Regions from separate parts of the Trichocoleus sp. FACHB-262 genome, predicted to be linked through region 2. Evidence: predicted binding sites of a transcription regulator. Region 2 holds the regulator's gene; each other region holds the start of a gene.

Region 1 (4,260 bases), on a different contig from region 2:
CTACCAATCAGTAAGCTCAATTAGCGTCATAAGCGCCATAGTTAAACTGCAAACATTTCAGTTTGACTTAAGCACTCCAATTTAGATACGCAACTTTCCACTCAACCAAACAGCGATCGTGACCTTCGTAGTTGCGATCGTTTTTGTTTAGCAGATTTTTGTTTAGCAGCTTTTTTAGGCGGCTTTGGCCGTGGAAGCGAGCGGTAACCAAACGACAAAAGCGGTTCCTGGTCCCACCGTCAGGGGGAGAGGTCGCACAAAATGCACAACGCCGCTTTGCTGCGCGGGGCTAAACACTTGAATTTCGCCTTGCATTTGCTGCACCAAATCATGAGCGATCGCTAAGCCCAAGCCAGTCCCCGGAATCTCAGTCTGAGCTTGTACTCCTCGATAGTGCCGCTCAAACAAATGCGCCAGATCTTGAGGAGGAATCCCTGGTCCTGTATCCCAGATAGCGATGCCTAACCACTCAGCATGGCTGCGGGGTAGGGGCACAGACCAGCCTGTACTGACTTCCACATAGACTTGCCCTTGCGCGGGTGTATATTTCAGGGCATTGTCCAACAGGTTGCTTAATACTTCTCGGAGCGCCTTGGCATTGGCTTTCACCCAAGGCAAGTCAGATGGAATATGGGTATACAGCGCTAGCTCTCGTTCTTGGGCGATCGCGCTCGCCGAAGCAATCAGAGGCTCTAGGATACTAGCGAGCGCGCAAGGCTCTAGCTTGAGATTGGCACCTGTCAGAAATCCAGCCGCGGGCAGTAAAGGCACAGAAGGCACAGATCGAATACTACTCGCCCGATTGACACTTGACTCAGAGCGGTCAATGGCAAAGTCAACCGACGACTCAAACTGCGAACTGGCAGGCACAGCGCTATTGGGTGGTGTAGAACTATCTGTCTGAGCAGGAGCGAGTGTTAAAGGCGTTGAATCAGCTCTACCCAAATCAATGGCTTGATCGAACTGTTGTAACAACTCCTGTAAGCGATCGCTCTCCCGCACAATACTACTGGCCACATCCCGGTTTGGGTCTCCGGTGCCAAGGCGTCGCAGCAAGAGCTTGCCAAAGGTTCGCATCGCCGTTAAGGGATTGCGAAACTGATGTAACAAGGTGTCGAACAGGTTATATTGCTGAGCCTGGAGCCGCCGCTGTTGATGCTGTTCCCGTTCTAGCCATTGACTGCGTTGGTCTAAGACACAGCCCAACGCTAAGGTATGAGCTACTTGTTCAATTTGCGATCGCTCTTGTTCACTCCAAGCGCGATCGTCTCGCTCAGTTACAAGCAGTCCCATCACCATACCCTCATGCATTAAAGGCAGTACAACTTGGCGTTGATGCTGTAAAGCCTCGTTATGAAATTGCTCTGGATTGGGGCCAACTTCATCCTCTGCCAAGAACGGTGGGCTCAAAGCAGACTGAGTAGACGTAGGAGGGCTAGTATCTGCCGCTAGCAAGCGCGGCAGTGTTGCTTCTGCGGCAGGCAATAAAAAGTGCTCATCATCCCAAGCAGCAGCGCTCTCAGGATAAGCCACAACTGGAATTAGCTTGGCCTCCGTGCCATCCGCCATTTCTTCGGTCAGGTAAACCACGCTGAGAGAGGCTCCTAACCCCTGGGTCAACAGTTCTACCTGAGCGCGACAAAGCGCCACAAATTCTGAGCTAGTAGGTATCAGCATGCAGACAGCCGCAGATGGTTACCTCAAAACAAACCCTTCTACATTTCCTGAACTAACGCTCCGCTGTTGAGCATGTTTTGTCACCATATACATCTATCTATCGGCTCTTTATGAGTTTCTAGTCTAGTTTTGTGTTTTTAATATAAAGAATTTTAAAGTCTTATTAAGATTATCAGGAGTTCATCTGGTTAATAGAACCTTTCAAAAGGTCTATCTAGTCTTTATTGAAGCCAGTTGTAGAGTTTTGTATCAACGACTTAAAAGAAGTTGAAATTTTGAACTCAAGCCGATATACTTGCGACGGTTTTGTAACTATCACTACACCTGTCGGCAGAAAGAGGAGGTATCGAGATTGGCCAGGAGACGCAAGCGCAAAAGTCGTCGTCGCCTAGAAGGGCGCAGGATTCTGGAGTTAGTGCCTCAGTTTAGCATTGAAAGTGGCGAAGAAAAACCAGTTACAGCTGCTCGAAAATTCATTCAAGCACAAGCTATTCTTCCCCCAGCTTTGCTACTTGTAAGGCGGAACGAGCATACCACGGACCGGTACTTCTGGGCTGAAAAAGGGCTCTTCAGTGCGCAGTATGTCGAAGAGAACCATTTCTTGTTTCCCAGTTTGAGAGTATTGATTGGTGATACAGAAGATGCGCCTGTGGCTGTCACCAGTCACTAAAGCTCAATTGGTCGAGCTTGCAAATGAGTCTGTTGGGAACATTTAATACTTTGCTGACACGGGAAATCAGTTGGACTGATATAAACAAGGACCCCACTCAAACCACAACGTTTGAATGGGGTCATTTGATTTAGCTCTCAAGATTTCTCTAGATATTGGGGCGCAGGAGAAGCGAATTAATCACAAGCTCTTAAGTTAAGAGCTCGCTGCAATTCAGCCAACTCATCTCGATGAGCTGTGACTGTAACGCGGCTCCAAGATTGAGACTTTTCTGACTCAAGGGGTTCAATCTTGAGGGAAACTTGTTCTGGGCGCTTCGCTTTTTGCCAGTAAAAGAAGCCTGCTAAAGGTGCCAGAAGCACAGTTCCTAGCAAAATCTGGGTCAATTCAGGCAAAAGCATTGACAGTACTAGAGCCAAACACAAAATGCCTGCGGCAGCCAATACCGTTAAGAAGACGGCCAAAAACCAGCTAGGCCGTACCACGCCTTGAAATGTTACTTGGTTTTGGGCTGGATCGAGGGCTGCAACTTTGTAGGCGCGTTGGTCAAAGTATTGTTGCACTCGGTTAAGTAACGATTCCTCTGCCTGTTCTGCAATCAGTTGTACTGCTCGCGTTCTGTCTTTGACGGAAGCTCGAATGAAAAACATAAGACCCACCACCATCAGTAAGGTCATCACGAATATAGATGGCAGAATGGCAGCGTTCATAAAGATGGGGTAGGAACAACAAACGATATCCCTATACTTTACATAAGTATAGAAAGGTTTTAATCTGCTTCTAGTTGGTAGTAGGTGAGACCGCACAACCGTAGCTCTGTTTGGGACTAGCGCGATCGCAGCCTTACGACAGATTCTAGGAACTACGGCCCACCAAGCTTAGTTGTTGTCACCGGGTGGCAAGTTGCCAGTTGCATATCCTTGCCAGAGACGAGATAATTCTTGAGCCCGCTCAGACCACTCTGGACGAATTTGATACATCCGGCGTGGCCGTCCTCGTCCTTCTACCTTGCGCCAATAACCCTGGATGGCTCCTTCATCCTCCAGAAATTTGAGAGCGCTATAAAGGACTGTATCTGAGAGACGGTAGGTGCGATACTCGTTCTCTAAAAGTTGAATCAACTCGGTTCCATAAGAATCCCCTCGCTGCAATACTGACAGGACGTAACAAACGGCGAGTTCTTTATTGAGATAGATCGGTGGGGGATCTTGAAAAAACTGGTAGATATCTTCAAATCGCATGGTTAAACCCATAATTAATCAATCCACTTTAAAGCTAGGGTGTTGACGTTACAGTCTTAGACAACAGCAATAGCGCAAGAGTGCCAACCCATCTGATTAGTCCTCTGTTGCTATCTATTTGCCCTTAGTTGGTGTAAGCCTGTGGTGCCTAAACTCGTGGCTAGTTTCTAGAACAGTGAGCTTGGCATGACTTAAAGGAGAGTAGATGCATATTCTCGAAAAGCTCTAGATAGTGCCGTTAACTCTCACACTAGATTCAGAGAGTCATGTTGAATTTAGCTTGGTAATTACAGACTAGAGTGCCCGTCCTTCATCCCCTCTACTCAAGTAATTAGAGGGCGTAATATTAATTCTAGACATTTAATTCTGAGTTCGTCTGCCAGATTTTCATCAGATTTCACCTTTCATCCAAATGGATGATCTGCATGGATTAAAATCTGAGGAGCAACTAAGAGCACAGGCAAGCTTGAGGATAGCAATTAGGGTTGCAGAATAGAGAAATAGGCTGGATTAGAGCGATCGCTCTGTAGGCAATTCATCACTTTGCAACTCTTACCCAAGGTCGTTAAAACAATTCTTTTGACCTACGCCACAAATGGCTGAGCCTGATAACAAATAAAGTTATGCTTTAGTTACCTTGGATAGATGAACAGCCAGGTTATTACGCCCGTT
Region 2 (4,260 bases):
GGAATAGTGTGAGCCCGACGGGGATCGGTTTCTGTGGCGATCCGCAAGGCACGAGCGAAAGCTTTGAAAGTAGCCTCAATAATATGGTGTGAGTTAATGCCATCTAACTGACGGATGTGCAGCGTCATCTGGCTGTGATTCACCACTGCCACAAAAAATTCTCGTACCAGTTGCGTGTCGTAAGTGCCGACTCGTTCGGTGGGGATTTGCAGGCCATAGCTAATGTGAGGCCGACCAGATAAATCTAGAGCTACCTGGATTAGAGCTTCGTCCAAGGGCGCGAGGAAATTGCCAAACCGGACAATGCCTTTGCGATCGCCTAACGCTTTAGCCAGAGCTTGACCCAGGGTAATGCCTACATCTTCGTTGGTGTGATGGTCATCAATTTCCAAGTCACCCGTCGCTCGCACCTCTAGGTCAAACAGCCCATGCGAAGCAATCTGATGCAACATGTGGTCGAGAAATGGAATACCTGTGGCGGCTACACAGCGACCCTGTCCATCCAAATTAATGGTGACATGCACATCTGTCTCACCCGTTTTGCGACTGACTGAGGCCACTCGTCCTGAAAATACGGGTTCTAATGATGCTCCGTTGGCCTGCTCGAAGGCTGTGCGGTGCTCTTGGGAAGACGCTTCATGAATGCTAGTCTGCATAGGCCCTACTCAATACTGGGAAGTAAAAACTGGGAAGTAGAAACAGGAAGTAAGAAACTTTGAGCCTGCACAGGCAGGCCAAACGACTGTAGTCACTGAATGGCAACCACTACATCCCCATGATCTCATAGCCAGAATCGACATAGAGGATTTGCCCTGTCATACCGCTGGACAAATCACTGCATAGGAACGCTGCCGTATTGCCAACTTCTAGTTGAGTCACAGTGCGGCGCAGGGGGGCCACTTCCTCCACATGATGAATCATGTCCAGAATTCCTCCAACCGCAGAGGAGGCGAGAGTTCTAATCGGGCCAGCAGAAATGCCATTGACTCGAATATTGTGGGGGCCCAGTTCTGCCGCCAAGTATTTAACGCTCATTTCCAAGCCCGCTTTGGCAATGCCCATAACGTTATAGTTGGGCACCACGCGCACCCCGCCCAAATAAGTCAAAGTGACAATGCTGCCGCCTTCTGTCATCAGGGGTTTAGCGGCACCACTGAGCTGAATCAACGAATAAGTGCTGATGTCTAAGGCTGTGGTAAATCCTGGCCGCGAGGTGTTGCTAAAGTGGCCAGATAAGTCATCTTTGTTGGCAAAGGCCAGACAGTGAACCAAGATATCTAGCTTGCCCCACTTCTCCTTCACAGTCTCAAAGGTGGACTGAATCTGCGCATCATCTTGCACATTGCAAGGCACAAACAAGCTGGGTTGTAGCGGTTCAACCAGTTCTGCTACTTTTTTTTCCATCTTGCCCCGCTCATCGGGCAGATAGGTAATCCCTAGGTTGGCACCCGCTTTATGGAGTTGTTGGGCAATTCCCCAAGCAATCGAGCGATTGTTAGCAATGCCTGTGACTAAGGCATTTTTTCCGGTCAGATCCAGCATGGCAATCTCTTCGTTAAGGGCAATTACGAGAATACTCAAAGATGGGGGCTTAAAGATATTGACATCGACTGTCGCTTGTAGGGTGATACGCTGCCTTGAGTCCTATCACAAGATATCTGTCTTTAGGGGGAGTAAGATAGGGTCTAAATAGGCCGCTGACAGCCAAGCTCCGTTCGTTTGTGGTCCTCGAAACAGCAGTTAAATTCTTCAGCCATTGGCGATCGCTGGCAGATTGTGTATCAAATAGAACAAAAAATGACTCTGGAGTAAGTTTAAGTGTTCTAAAGTCATCAATTGCTTACAGTTGGCTCACCTTCGTAAGGTTCATCTCCAGACGAGCGGCCCATGAAGGTTGGAGAAGGGCATCGAAAAGGTAAAAGGATATGGTAATGACGCAGGATAGGCCGTTAGCATCTGTGTTTCGTCAACTGGGAGGCGGAGCATTTCCTCCCGTGATCGAAACGTTTGATCGAGGCAAGACGATTTTCTTCCCCGGTGATCCAGCGGAGCGTGTCTACTTTTTGGTCCGAGGTGCGGTCAAACTGTCTCGCGTTTATGAAGCGGGCGAAGAAATCACCGTAGCCTTGCTGCGAGAAAATAGTGTCTTTGGGGTTCTCTCGCTGATTACGGGCAATCGTTCCGATCGCTTTTATCACGCAGTTGCTTTTACTCCGGCGGAATTGCTGTCGGTGCCCATTGAGCAAGTGGAAAAAGCCCTCAAGGATAACCCAGAGCTGTCGATGCTGATGTTGCAAGGGTTGTCTTCGCGCATCTTGCAAACGGAGATGATGATCGAAACCTTGGCCCACCGGGATATGGGATCACGCTTGGTCAGCTTCTTGCTCATCCTCTGTCGTGACTTTGGTGTTCCTGGCCCTGACGGGATCACGATTGACTTGAAATTGTCGCATCAGGCGATCGCAGAGGCGATTGGTTCCACACGGGTCACAGTCACGCGCCTACTGGGGGATCTGCGGCAGGAGAAGATGATTTCCATCCATAAGAAAAAAATTACGGTTCATAATCCCGTCGCCCTCAGTCAACAGTTCAGTTGATCTGCTATGGTTAACCTCTAGTAATAACAAGCGCTTACAGCGACTTGAATACAGCTCTCTGGCCGAGGAAGGTGCTTCATGGCACTCCTGCGAGGAAACAAAGAGAGCCGTGATGCTCTCCTGACGCTGAGGCAAGGCAGCAACTTTTGCTATCTGGGTCTGCTTGTTGTCGTCCTACAGGTGTGATGGCACACAAAACTTCCAGGGCATGAGATAGGCTGTATCTGAGTTGGGTGTGAGCCAAATGGCTTCCTGAGGGTAGATGACCAGCGGGTACATCTTAATTGTGGCAATCTTGGTGTTGGGGGGTGTGATCGCAACGGTGGGCGATCGCATCGGCACGCGCGTAGGCAAGGCTCGCCTCAGCTTGTTTAACTTGCGTCCCCGCAAAACCGCGGTCTTGGTGACGATTGTCACGGGTGGCATCATTTCTGCTTCTACACTCGCCATTTTGTTTGCTGTGAGTGATCAACTCCGGACTGGCGTTTTTGAATTGGGCAAAATTCAGAAAAACCTCTCTAGGGCGCGAGAAGACTTAGCAAAGACGAGATTTCAAAAAAACCAAGTTGAGCAAGAGCTGACCCAAGCCCGCGCTGAGCAAGTTTCGGCCCAACAACGGCTAGATCGGATTAATTTGTTTCTTAAGGCCGCGATCGCTAAGCAAGCGACGACAGAAACACAGCTAAATCGTACCCAAACCCAGCTAGGCCGAGTCGAGGCCGAAAGAGCCCGCACCGAAGCTCAACTCGACCAAACTCAGAGCCAACTGAGCCGCGCGGAAGCAGAAAAGGATCGGATTGAAGATGCCAAAGACCGCACCGAAGCAGAACTAAACCGAACTCAAACGCAACTAAGCACTGTTTCTCAGCAAGCAACGGGACTCCGCTCCGAGATCGACCGACTGGATAACGAGCGCCAAAACTTGATTAAAGAAACTAAAGATTTAGAGGTTCAACAAGCCAATCTAGAGAAAGCTGTCCAAACCTTGCAGCGGTACTACCAGTACTATCAAGCGCAATATGAAACCCTACGCCAAGGCAACGTCGCTCTCTTCCGAGGACAAGTGTTGTCAGCAGGCGTCGTGCGGATCGTTTCTCCCACAGGCGCTCAGCAAGCAGTAGACCAGTTACTGCGAGAAGCAAATCGTAACGCTATCAAGTTGACCCGTCCTGGTGCTGGTCAAGTCAGCGAACAGATTATTCAAATCACCAGACCGGAAGTAGAACAACTGGTTGACCAAATTGAAGATGGTCGCGATTACGTGATTAGAATTCTCTCAGCGGGTAACTATGTCCTAGGAGAAAAGAGCGTTCAGGTGGTGGCGAGCGCTACGTTCAACCAAGTGGCATTTCTGTCTGGTGATGTCATTGCTGCCGCTTCAGTTGATCCATCTATCCTAACTGAAGCCGACATTCAAAAGCGGATCGAACTGCTGCTAGCCGCCACGGAGTTTCGAGCCAGAGGTGCGGGGGTACTCACGGAAGGAGTACAGATCGCTGCAAATGGTCCCAGCGTCACGGCAATTTTGAGCTTTGCCGAGCAGTTGAAGCAGTATCGCCAGCCGCTCGATTTAAAGGTTGTAACCACGGGTGTGATCTACACAGCAGGCCCGCTGAAGGTGGAGTTGTTAGCGATTCAGAATGGCCAAGTGGTGCTGAGTACT
Region 3 (4,260 bases), on a different contig from region 2:
CATAAACTTGCTGATTTGGTCATTAAAGTTTTGATGTCCAGGGAAAGCTGCATCTCCTAACTTAGGAAATCCCCGCTGCACCCCCAAAGTTACGCCAGGGCCATACAACAAGATAGAAGTCTCAAATCCTTTGCGCAGTAAGCGTGTAGCTTGCAAGAGATTAACAAAACCAATCGATCCTTCAAACGCAACGGTGTGGAATGTCACCAATGCTTTCTCGCCAGGTTCGGCTTTGACATCGGGAAATACTTTCTCTTCGTAATCAACAAAGAAATCACCAACTTGATGAGCAGGAGTGGTTACTTCAGGCATCTCTTTTTCCTTGAATGGTGTTGCCAGATTAAGGGCTAGCTGAGGAGATCTTTGTATCCCTCACTACGAAAGGTTTAACTCTATCAATAAGGCTAGGGAGGGCGATCGCTCGGTCTATTTCTCAGGCCAAAACGCTGCAAACCATCACCAAACTGACCTAAGTACCTATCGATTTCGCTAGGTCGCTAACAATGCGTCTCTGGACTACGAACCCAGCAAAAATTCATTGACCACACTCCAGTCATTGGGGTATGACACCTTCTTCCTGGCGACGATGTAATCTGCTAGATAACTGGCGTCACGGGCGATTCCAGAAAAGCGGCCTGACCCCCAGGTATAGAGCCAGGGAAGCCCTAGAAAATAGAGTCCCCACACCCCAGTTACACCCCGTTCATGGCCTGGATACCCCTTGCCATCAAAGACAGGCACCTCTACCCAACTAAAATCAGACTGATACCCAGTACACCAAATCACTGTACTAATATTGGCTTGAGCATAGTCTAGGCTGAGAATCGACTGCTCAGGCTGCCAAACTGGATGGTAAGCAGGTTCTGTCGGAGCCTCAATCTGGTTTTCCTCAATGAATCCATTAATGGTTTTCTTGATACTTTCCGCTACCGCATCGGCTTGATCCAAATTTTGCTGCAAGTTATCCCAGAATTCCAACTGGCGATCGCTGATATCCTTCAGCCTGCCATAGAGTTGCATCCCTTCTAAAGCAAATTGTCGCAAGTTAATCTCTCTTCCTCCATCTCGACCTGTAACATAGTGATTAGCTTTGGCCCTCACTTTTTCTTTTTGGGGATGCTCATCAATCGATAAATCGTAATATCCCATCTGATCTAGCCAATCCACGACATCTTTACCTCGGTAGCGTCGGGGCGATCGCGGCGCACTCCCCACGCAGAGATGTACTTGCCTACCAGCCAAATGCAGATCTTCAGCAATTTGGCATCCTGACTGCCCTGTACCCACGACCAACACGGCTCCAGACGGTAAAGACTGGGAGTTTTTATATTCTGAGGCGTGGAGTTGCGTGATGTTTTTAGGGAGCCGTTCAGCAATCTTTGGCACCTTAGAAAGATGGTAGCTACCGGATGCCACAACTACCTGGTCAGCCGTGTATTCTCCAATTGAAGTTGTCACCTCAAAGAAGTTTTGGGCTACATTCTGACTAAGCTTTAATACCTCAACACCTTGCTGAATGGGAGGATCGAAAGAGGCAGCATAAGCTTCAATGTATTGTACAATTTCGTCTTTCTGCATGAAACCATGAGGATCATCGCCTGGATAGGCATAGCCTGGGAGTTTACATTGCCAATTGGGTGTGACTAAACAAAAAGAGTCCCAGCGCTTAGTGCGCCAAGCATAGCCAATTTTGTTCTTCTCAAAAACAATGTGATCGATGCCTCTCTCCTTTAAGCAATAGCTCATGGAAAGCCCTGACTGACCTCCACCCACAATAATGACTGAATAGTGATTGTTCATAAGCTGACTTCTGACTGGCTGGAATGTGTTGCCAGATTAAGTCCTGATTTCGCAAGTCTTTGTATCTCTCACTACGGAAGTGGGAGATCTAACAATAAGGACAGGAGAAACGATCGCAGCACTTTCTCAGATTTATGTAACCAGCCATCCCTTAGCGATCGCCTCATAAATCGCTTGGTAACGAGTCCGCGCTTGCAGTTTCGCCAGGACATTATTCATGTGGAACTTAACGGTACTTTCGCTAATGATCAGATGATCGGCAATATCGCGATCGCGATGCCCCTGAGTCAACAAAGCCAGAATCTCCAACTCTCGCTCAGACAGAGGTTGCTGTTTTTCTAAATCTGGGTCGATACCCCACGATTTACCCTGTGACAACGCTTCTACTGCCTGTCTTAATGCCTCTGGGCTGGTAGACAAATCAACTTTGCCTCGAATCCCCTTCGGTGCAATTTGACTTCCCTGTTGCACCCACAGCACCCATTTCGCTGTCTGAATTTGTGTAGCATCATCGGTCAATAAGGGTACATTCTTGTTTGCTTCTTTGGCTATTTCACGGCAAACGGGTAGACCTGCCGAAAAAGCTAGGTGTGTAAAGGCTAGTTGTAGAACTGATGAGCGGCATTGAATTCGCAGTTGATGACCACCGAAATCGCGCCAATTGGGTACTTTGAGCAAAAACTGCATGGCCCGTTGATTACTGGTGGCTTGGGTTTGCAGCACTCCCCCTAAACAGGTGACAGTAAAAAACAGTTTATTTAGGGAGGACGGCAAGCCATTTTGTGGATCGAGGTCGGGAAAATGAGTTGCCGGAATCATGGCCTCTAATGCTACAGACTCTGCTGTATAAATCAGCCGACAATAGTGACAGGTAAATTGGTACAAAGTTTCGGCTGCTTGCAAGAAGACATAAGCTACTGGCAGAGGGAGAGGTCGCTCTGTGCCTACCAAAGTTAAGCGGGTATCACTTAGCAGACTGACTAATTGATCAGAAAGAGAGAGATAGTTGAATGTAAGGTTCTGAACCGCAGGCTGGGCCATCGACTGCATCGAGGTTTGCCAAATCTGCTTTTCATGCTGATATTGTATAGCTGTGTCTAAGGCGATCGCTGTAACCGTGCAAAGAGTCTGTAAAACCTCTAAAAACTCTGTCTCCATTGCTTGATGGTTAAAGGTGGCCAGCACGCCGATGACTTTATCTTGAATCACTAAAGGATATCCTGCAAATCCTCGAATGTTGTTAGCGATCGCCCATTCGCGATTTCCTACCCAAGTTTCTGCTGCAAGATGATTGCTCAAAAAGGAAACTCGATTTTGAGCAATTTTGCCCACTTTGTAAGCTCCCATCGGAACTCGCCCGAAGGTGCCATTGAGATGCGTATACATCCCTGAAGAAGCAACCAATTTTAAGGTAGTTTGCTCTGGTTCTAGTAGCCAGATCCGGGCTAAGGCACAGCCAAACTTCTCTACCAAGCCATTCGCGACCCGACGAGCTATTTCCTCTGGTTCTAAGCAACCAGAAAAGCCTTGGGCAATTTCATTGCTCTGCTGCAAATCAAACAGAATTCGAGTTGCATCAAGGTGCTCTATCAACGGATCAGGCATTGGTATATCGCTCTAGTCCCTAATCTATTGAGGACTAGATTGTTTCCTGACTCTGTATCTCAAGTTACGGAATTTCAGCTTTGATCATCGTCAGGCTACCTATTCCGGGTTAGCGACGATGATTAAACCTATATTTCCCTACAACTTTTGGCAGACTCCCCGAAACATCTAACTTGAGTTAGGTGGCTGATGCCTGCAACCTAGACAGAATCAAGGTATTCAAGCCTTTTTGTTTGAAACATAGTCCAGTGTAATGCTGGCTTGCTGTTCTTTAATACTTTTCTCACAAGGATTAGGTCGTAAGAACAAAACATTCATTAACTTAAATTTCTCATAAAAGACATAACAAGAGAACAACATGGTTACAACCCTAGATGATGCAAAACGGCTAGCGATCGCAGAGAGATTGGCAGACCTGCGAGCACTCCAGGCTTTCATTCTCTCTAACGATCAAAAGCTAATTGAAGCTTGCCCCTACCAAGATGTGCGGGAACGGCTACAGAACATGCTGGCCGACGACCAGAAAAACATCGGCATTATCGACACCGTCATCGTGCAATACGGCATTCAATCTGACCCTAGTGCTGCAACCAAGGCTTTTATTCCTCAGTTTGAGCAGATGATTTCAGGTAATGAGTTGACGTTCTACCAAAAACTCATGCACCACGAACTGATGAAGCATAGCCAAGTGATGAGTGGCATCGTGATCCATAAGGCAGCTCAGAAAGTAGGCGCAGACATCGAACTAGCCATTGGTCCTTTGAATACCGTTAACTTCGAAGGTCGAGCGCACCAAGAGCAACTCAAAGGATTGCTAGAGCAGGTGGGTGTCCGCGAAATGACTGGACAGGATGC

The links. The regulator NtcA, encoded in region 2, controls nitrogen genes in cyanobacteria. The targets are predictions, from matches to a motif close to TTTGTANNNNNNNNTACAAA.
Region 1: H6F68_RS03255 (DUF3155 domain-containing protein) is a predicted target of NtcA. The motif match lies at 1,921-1,940, and genes of this name have one in related genera.
Region 3: H6F68_RS11245 (MSMEG_0569 family flavin-dependent oxidoreductase) is a predicted target of NtcA. The motif match lies at 1,859-1,878, and genes of this name have one in related genera.

Annotation. Positions count from the first base shown of each region.
Region 1 is NZ_JACJPK010000017.1:479,883-484,142, forward strand. Features, by position in the region: gene H6F68_RS03245 (S-layer homology domain-containing protein) at 1-14, shown strand, start outside; gene H6F68_RS28830 (GAF domain-containing sensor histidine kinase) at 175-1,677, opposite strand; gene H6F68_RS03255 (DUF3155 domain-containing protein) at 2,030-2,347, shown strand; gene H6F68_RS03260 (cofactor assembly of complex C subunit B) at 2,524-3,057, opposite strand; gene H6F68_RS03265 (PadR family transcriptional regulator) at 3,226-3,588, opposite strand.
Region 2 is NZ_JACJPK010000086.1:387,472-391,731, reverse strand. Features, by position in the region: gene H6F68_RS19325 (putative 2-dehydropantoate 2-reductase) at 1-12, shown strand, start outside; gene hisB (imidazoleglycerol-phosphate dehydratase HisB) at 1-656, opposite strand, end outside; gene fabI (enoyl-ACP reductase FabI) at 766-1,542, opposite strand; gene ntcA (global nitrogen regulator NtcA) at 1,926-2,597, shown strand; gene H6F68_RS19305 (DUF3084 domain-containing protein) at 2,860-4,260, shown strand, end outside.
Region 3 is NZ_JACJPK010000057.1:11,588-15,847, reverse strand. Features, by position in the region: gene H6F68_RS11250 (MSMEG_0572/Sll0783 family nitrogen starvation response protein) at 1-312, opposite strand, end outside; gene H6F68_RS11245 (MSMEG_0569 family flavin-dependent oxidoreductase) at 517-1,800, opposite strand; gene H6F68_RS11240 (LuxR C-terminal-related transcriptional regulator) at 1,933-3,405, opposite strand; gene H6F68_RS11235 (hemerythrin domain-containing protein) at 3,764-4,260, shown strand, end outside.